One region of the Janthinobacterium sp. UMAB-60 genome, then DNA from elsewhere that is predicted to be linked to it. Evidence: predicted binding sites of a transcription regulator. Region 1 holds the regulator's gene; the other holds the start of a gene.

Region 1 (3,416 bases):
CACGGCGACGCAGGAAACGCTGAATGAAGTGGTGCGTGCCTACCAGGGCAGCGGCCTGGCCGGCTGCATCATGACCAAGCTCGATGAAGCGGCCTCGATCGGCAATGTGCTCGACGTGGTGATCCGCCAGAAACTGAACCTGTTTTATGTGTCGAACGGCCAGCGCGTACCGGAAGACCTGTACCTGGCCGACCGCGGCTACCTGATCGACCGCGCCTTCAAGCTCAAGCGCGATGCGGCGGCGACGCAGTTTTCCGATGCCGAACTGCCGCTGTTGATGGCGCAAGCGGCCGCCCGCAACAATGAAGCGCGCGGGGTGCGCCTTGGCTAATTTCGATTTCGACCAGGCCGAAGGCTTGCGCCGCATGCTGGCCGGCCCGCAGCCGCGCGTGATGACATTTTTATCGGCCACGCCGCAGGACGACAAGGGCGCCATGCTGGTCAACCTGGGCGCCTCGCTGGTCTACGGCGGCAATGACGTGCTGCTGCTCGACGCCAGCGGCGGCAGCGATGGCGTCGCCGCGCGCCTGGGACTGGCGCACGGCGCCAGCCTGCGCGACGTGGCGCGCCAGCAATGCGGCCTGAACCAGGTCATCCACCAGGTGCCGCAAGGCTTCGGCGTGGCCAGCCTGGGCGCGCGCAACCACCTGATGGACAGCATGGATTATGCGGGTGCGGACGAACTGCGCCGCCTGGGCAAGACCTTCGAGGTGCTGGCGCGCCAGAGCGGCATCGTGCTGGTCGACGGCGTCATGGCCGACGAGGGCGATTGCTTCCCCGTGCCGCTGATGGCCTCGTCCGATATCGTGGTGCAAGTGTCGACCAGCGCCACTTCGATCAAGGCGGCGTATTGCCTGATCAAGCGCCTGAGCCAGGAGCTGGGACGCCGCCCGTTCGGTATTCTTGTCACCGGCGCTTCCGAATCCGAGGCAAAAGTGGTATACGATAATATGGCGCAGGCGGCGAGCCGCTACCTGGCCGTGAAACTGACTTCGATGGGATCGGTGCCTGCCGATGAGTATCTGCACCGCGCGGCGCGTCTGGGCCGCAGCGTGGTCGATGCCTTTCCGCTGGCGGGAGCCTCGGTGGCGTTTCGCGGACTGGCCGAGCGACTGGCCCGTTCCGCGGCGCCGGTGCTCGGTGGCACCTTGTACCAGACGGGGAGTCCGCATCAGTTCAGCGTCTGAATCCATCATCAGCACACGATAGCAGTTAAAACAATAAGCAGCCTATGTACACGGTCAAAGGGAAATCGAACAAGGACTATTTGCTGACGGAGCACATTCCGTTGGTGAAGCGTCTGGCGCACCATATGAAGGCGAAATTGCCGCCTTCGGTCGAGGTCGATGACCTGATCCAGGCCGGCATGATCGGCCTGCTCGACGCCATCAGCCGCTATGAAGAGACGCATGGCGCGCAGTTCGAGACGTATGCCGTGCTGCGCATCCGCGGCGCCATGCTCGACGAATTGCGCACCAGCGACTGGCTGCCGCGCAGCATGCGCCAGAACATGCGCAAGATCGAAGAGGCGATGAGCACCTTGCAACAGCGCCTGGGACACCCGCCGACGGAGTCGGAAGTGGCGAAACTGCTGAAAATGTCGCTGGTCGATTACCAGGAAATGCTGGGCGACGGCGGCGGCCACCAGTTGCTGTACTACGAAGACTTTCATGACCCGGACGGCAATGACAGCTTTCTCGACCGCCATTGCGTGGACGAGGACAGCGACCCCTTGCGGTCCCTGCTCGATACCGATTTCCGGCAATCCGTGATCGATGCCATCGACGCGCTGCCGCCACGCGAGAAAATACTCATGGGCCTGTACTACGAAGAAGAGCTGAACCTGAAGGAGATCGGCGCGGTGATGGGCGTGTCCGAATCGCGCGTCTCGCAGCTGCATACCCAGGCCGTCGCGCGCCTGCGCGCAACCTTGAGGGAGCTGGCGTGGACTGGTCCAGCGTAATCGGGCTGGCGCTGGCGCTGGCGGGCCTCCTGGTCGGCCAGGCACTGGAAGGCGGCAAGATGGCCTCCCTGCTGCAGCCGGCCGCCTTTGCCATCGTCATCGTCGGCACCTTCGGCGCCGTGCTGCTGCAAACGCGGCTGCGCACCTTCGTGCGCGGCCTGGAAATGCTGCGCTGGGTCTTCCTGCCGCCAGCCGACACGCGTGCCGCGCTGGCGCGCGACATCGGGCAATGGAGTTTGACGGCGCGCCGCGACGGCACGCTGGCGCTCGAACGCCTGATGGAAAACACGGCCGACCGCTTCAATGCCAAGGGGCTGAGGATGATCGTCGACGGCATCGCGCCCGACAAGCTGCGCCAGCTGCTCGACGTGGAAATCTCCGCCTACGAAATGGCCGAGCGCCAGGCCGTCAAGGTGTGGGAATCGGCGGCCGGCTATTCGCCCACCATCGGCATCCTGGGCGCCGTGCTGGGCCTGATCCACGTGATGGAAAACCTCACCGACCCGAGCAAACTGGGCAGCGGCATCGCCGTGGCGTTCGTCTCGACGATTTATGGCGTCGGCCTGGCCAATCTGCTGTTCCTGCCGGTGGCGAACAAGCTCAAGGCCATCGTCTCGCGCCGCGTGCTGCAGTATGAAATCACGGCCGCCGTGCTGTACGACATCGCCACGGGCGACCACACGCGCATCATCGAAGAGCGCGTGGCCAGCCTCTTGCACGAGCATTGACCATGATGCGGCGCGCGCGCAGGAAGTATGACGAGGAACCGGACAACCAGGACCGCTGGCTGATCTCGTATGCCGACTTCATCACCCTGCTGTTCGCCTTTTTCGTCGTCATGTATGCGATTTCGCAAGTCAACGAAGGCAAATACCGCGTCTTCCAGAACGCCATCGGCCAGGCCTTCAGCCTGGAAAAGGGCGCGCCGCCCATCATCATGGAAGCGCCGCAAGCGATCCCGCTGCCGAATCCCGCCCTGAAACGCCGCACGGAAGCCATCCGCCGCGAGCGCGAACACATGACGCGCCTGGCGCAGGACCTCACGTCCACCCTGGCGCCGCTGGTCAAGGAAGGCAAGGTGCGGGTCACGCAGACGAGCCGCGGCGTGAGCGTGGAAATCAATGCCAGCGTACTGTTCGACCCGGGTGCGGCACGCCTGACGATGGAGTCGGACCAGGCCCTGCGCGCCGTTGCCGTGCTGCTCAAGGATGACACGCACGACGTGCAGGTGGAAGGACATACGGATGTCCAGCCGATCAGCAATTCCAATTTTGCCTCGAACTGGGAATTGTCGGCCGCGCGCGCCAGTGCCGTGGTGCGCCTGTTCATCGCCAGCGGCGTGCAGGCGTCGCGCCTGACGGCCGTGGGCCACGCCGACAACATCCCCGTGGCGCCGAACGCCACGCCGGAAGGGCGTGCGCGCAACCGCCGGGTCGCCGTGACGATTTTGTCG
Region 2 (3,416 bases), on a different contig from region 1:
GGGCTGACGTCGAAGCGCTGGGTAATCAGTGGCAGGGGATTGCCTGCGGACACACGCTCTATCGCCATTGCTGCTCCTCCCGCATGGGATGAATAAAAAAAAGCCAACTGCTTGCGCAGTTGGCTCTGGTCGGCCTGACCTGAGCCAGGTCAGGACGCGCTTACTATTATTGCAGCAGGGACATGACCATCGAGGACATGCTGTTGCTTTGTTTCAGCATCGCGGTACCAGCTTGCAGCAGCATTTGCGAAGCGGTCATGTTCGAGCTTTCGGTCGCGAAGTCGGTGTCCATGATGCGGCCCGTTGCGCCGGCGGTGTTGGTGCTGACGTTGGCCAGGTTGGTGGCAACGTGGTCCAGGCGGTTACCAGCGGCGCCCAGTGCCGAACGTACGGAACCGACTGCATCGATGGCCGCTTGCAGTTTGTCGATGGTGCTCGATGCGCTGCCTGCAGTCGTCAATTCCGCACCACCGCCAGCGATAGGCGCGCCGAAGGAATTGTATTCCGCCGTTGCGCTGCTCAGTGCCGAGTGCATCGTGACCAGTTGACCGGACAGATCCAGACCCATGGTTTCGGTGGTCGAAGCACCAATTTGGAAGCTCAGGCCAGCACCGAATTTGCCATCGACCGACGAAGCGGCTGCCGCTGCGGAGTACGATGCGGTGGTGGTTACCGCCAATTTTGCCGCTGCATCGTCCGCTTTGGCTGTATCCAGAGCCGTTTGCGCCAAGGCCAGTGCCGAGACGGTCGCTGGGGTTGAGGTCGTATTGGCGGCTACTGCGGCGGTGTAGGCGGCGTTAGCGGTGCTCAAGGCGGTTGCCTTGGTGGCAGCTGTGGCGACGGCTGCGCCTGCCACGGTGACGGCGGTGCTTTGTTCTGTACCGGTAGCTTTTTTCGTCATCAGCTTGGCGCCACCGAAGGAAGTATTGCCTACGATGTTGCTCAGTTCGGCCGTCAAGGTGTCGAATTCAGCTTGCATTGCTGTTTTATCTTTGTCTGTCGCCGAACCATCAGCCGCTTGCGTGGACAGGTCTTTCATGCGGACCAGGATGTTGACGGTTTCGCCCAGGGCGCCGTCGGCGGTCTGGATCATCGAGGTGGCGTTTTGCGTGTTGCGCATGGCCATGGCCATACCGCTGGTTTGTGCTTTCAAGCGGGTTGCAATTTGCAGGCCGGCAGCATCATCCATTGCCGAGTTGATGCGGTAGCCGGTGCTCAGGCGCGTCATCGAAGTCGACAGCGATTGTTGGGTTTTGGAGATCGAATTTTGTGCGGACAGGGCCGCGGAATTGGTGTGAAGGCTCAGCATGAAGATGCTCCAGTTAAGTGGTTACGGTGCGGAGCAGCAGTATTTGCGCTCTCCCTAGTACAAGACGACCATTACTTCAGGAACATTAAATTCTTTTGAGAAATTTCTTAATTAAATTCTCAATTTCAAAAATGACATTTTTCAATGCCTGATGCGGGCCGTGGATCAGTCGGGGCAGGCCTGCGGCACGGTCTCACTGCTAGCGTCCGTTATTGCGCCGCCAGGAACTGGTCACGGCTGGTCCGCAGCATCGCGATGAGGGGCAGGACATCGTGATCCGCCGCAGTCATATCCTGCAAAAAATACTCGTTGTTGTCGCGCACCCAGCTTAACGGCATTTCCCACCAGGCGAGATCGAGCAGGGCGGCACGGACTTTCTCCGAGAAACGATAACGTATCAGGCGCGCCGGCGACCCGACGTAGACGCCATATGGTTCCGAGCGAAAATTGGGCGGTAGCACGGAGCGCGCACCGATGATGCAACCATTTTCGATGATGCCGCCGCCCAGCATCATGACTTCGTCACCTATCCAGACATCGTTCTTGATCACCGAATCGGCATATTGCGGCGGGGGCGCGCTGCGTAAACCCATCCCCTGAGCGCATAACATATAGCTGGAAATGGTACGTGTTTCAAGCTGGTCATTGAGCAGGAAGCGCAGACGCAAGCCACCTGCGACATATCTTCCCACGCATAGACTTTGTAGATCGGAGTCATATTTCACCAGCGATCCAACGCCAAAACCGGAACAGCGGCCTATGTAAAATGAACCGGATTGCGCTTCCTCGTCCAGCCCGTCACGGAAAAACCGATGCGGAATCGTGGTCAGCGCACCGTCCTCATATTCCAGCACGAGAAATTGCTTTGCAAGGGGGTGAGTCTCGGCCAGGCCGACAAAATCGTCTTCAGTGGAAATGTTCACTTTAGGTAGCTTATCGAAATTTGTCGTAGCGGTGCTGGCATCCCGGTCATCTGCGAATGTGGCACCGTCAGTTGAAACCAGGGGTGGGGTGCGATCTTGTTGGAGTGTCTCCAGATGGTCTTCGGCCTGATCGTCATCGGGGGACGCAGTGGCAGGCTGTTGTGTTTCCCCCTGTGTTGGCATACCAGCCGCAATGATGGCTGCATGGACGCGTTGCAGCATGGCTTGCAATTCGGCATTGTCCAAGCCGCTTGCAATCGCACGCTCGATGATTTCCAGTCCATGTTCCACCTGTCCTGCCAGCAGCAAGGAATTGACATACGTGAGATAGAACTGGCTTTCATGGGGGGCTGCCGACAGCGCAGTGCGCAAATATGGCAGGGCGTCATCGTGGAATCCCAGTTGCCCTGCCAGCAAACCCATATTATGGTTGGCGATCGCATGATCTGCTTGCCTATGGATAATGGCAAGATAGAGCGTTTCCGCCTCCACAAAGCGGCCCGCCTGATGATGCTCGATAGCGAGGGGTAATGCCGCTTCGATGTTTACTGCATGGAGCGCTTTCATGCTGGTCGCACGTTGGCTCAGGGCGCTTTGCGCCGGGTCCGCTTCGAACGAGATGGGCGCCAGTCCTGCACACCAGCGTTGCCACATGGTGCGCAGCGCATTCTCCAGTCCGGCGGCGATCAGGGCTGGCTGCCCCATGGCCGAATTTTTCACCCGCGCGCGCAGGCCTGTGCGCAAGGTGGCGAGTTGGGCCATGTCCTTGGCAATCAATATGCCTTTTTGTAAAAAATCTGCCTCGTCCTCTGCGATGAACGCATCGAGTCCCACATGTTCGAGCAGCGTCGCGCCTACCCTGCCAGGCAAGTTCGAGCCCATCATCGTCAGAGTCGGCACGCCCATCCATAGGGCATGGAGGGTGGTGGTGCCGCCGGTATAGGGGAAGGTGTCGAGGCAGACATCGACCAGGCGGTGCAGGGCAAGATAGTCGCTGGTATTGGTGTGCGCATAAAAGCTCAGCCGTTCGCTGGCGATACCTTCTCTGTTGAACCAGACGCGTAATTTGTTGCCGATATCCTCGCTAGGCATGCCCCCGAGCACCATCCTCGCGTCGGGTACGGCGAGCAGCAATTTCGACCACCGTGCGATCACGCCGCGGCTCAATTTAGCGGGCCGGTTGA

The links. Region 1 encodes FliA, which starts transcription of late flagellar genes. Its sites were predicted from a motif close to CTAAAGTTTNNNNNNNNNNNGCCGNTA; they were not measured.
Region 2: K0F86_RS17075 (flagellin) is a predicted target of FliA. The motif match lies at 1,372-1,398, and genes of this name have one in related genera.

The regions. Positions count from the first base shown of each region.
Region 1 covers NZ_LT607494.1:118,790-122,205, forward strand. Annotated here, with positions in the region: gene flhF (flagellar biosynthesis protein FlhF) at 1-331, shown strand, start outside; gene K0F86_RS20000 (antiactivator of flagellar biosynthesis FleN protein) at 324-1,187, shown strand; gene K0F86_RS20005 (RNA polymerase sigma factor FliA) at 1,232-1,963, shown strand; gene K0F86_RS20010 (flagellar motor protein) at 1,945-2,691, shown strand; gene motD (flagellar motor protein MotD) at 2,697-3,416, shown strand, end outside.
Region 2 covers NZ_LT607491.1:168,520-171,935, reverse strand. Annotated here, with positions in the region: gene K0F86_RS17080 (hypothetical protein) at 1-68, opposite strand, end outside; gene K0F86_RS17075 (flagellin) at 167-1,309, opposite strand; gene K0F86_RS17070 (tetratricopeptide repeat protein) at 1,519-3,416, opposite strand, start outside.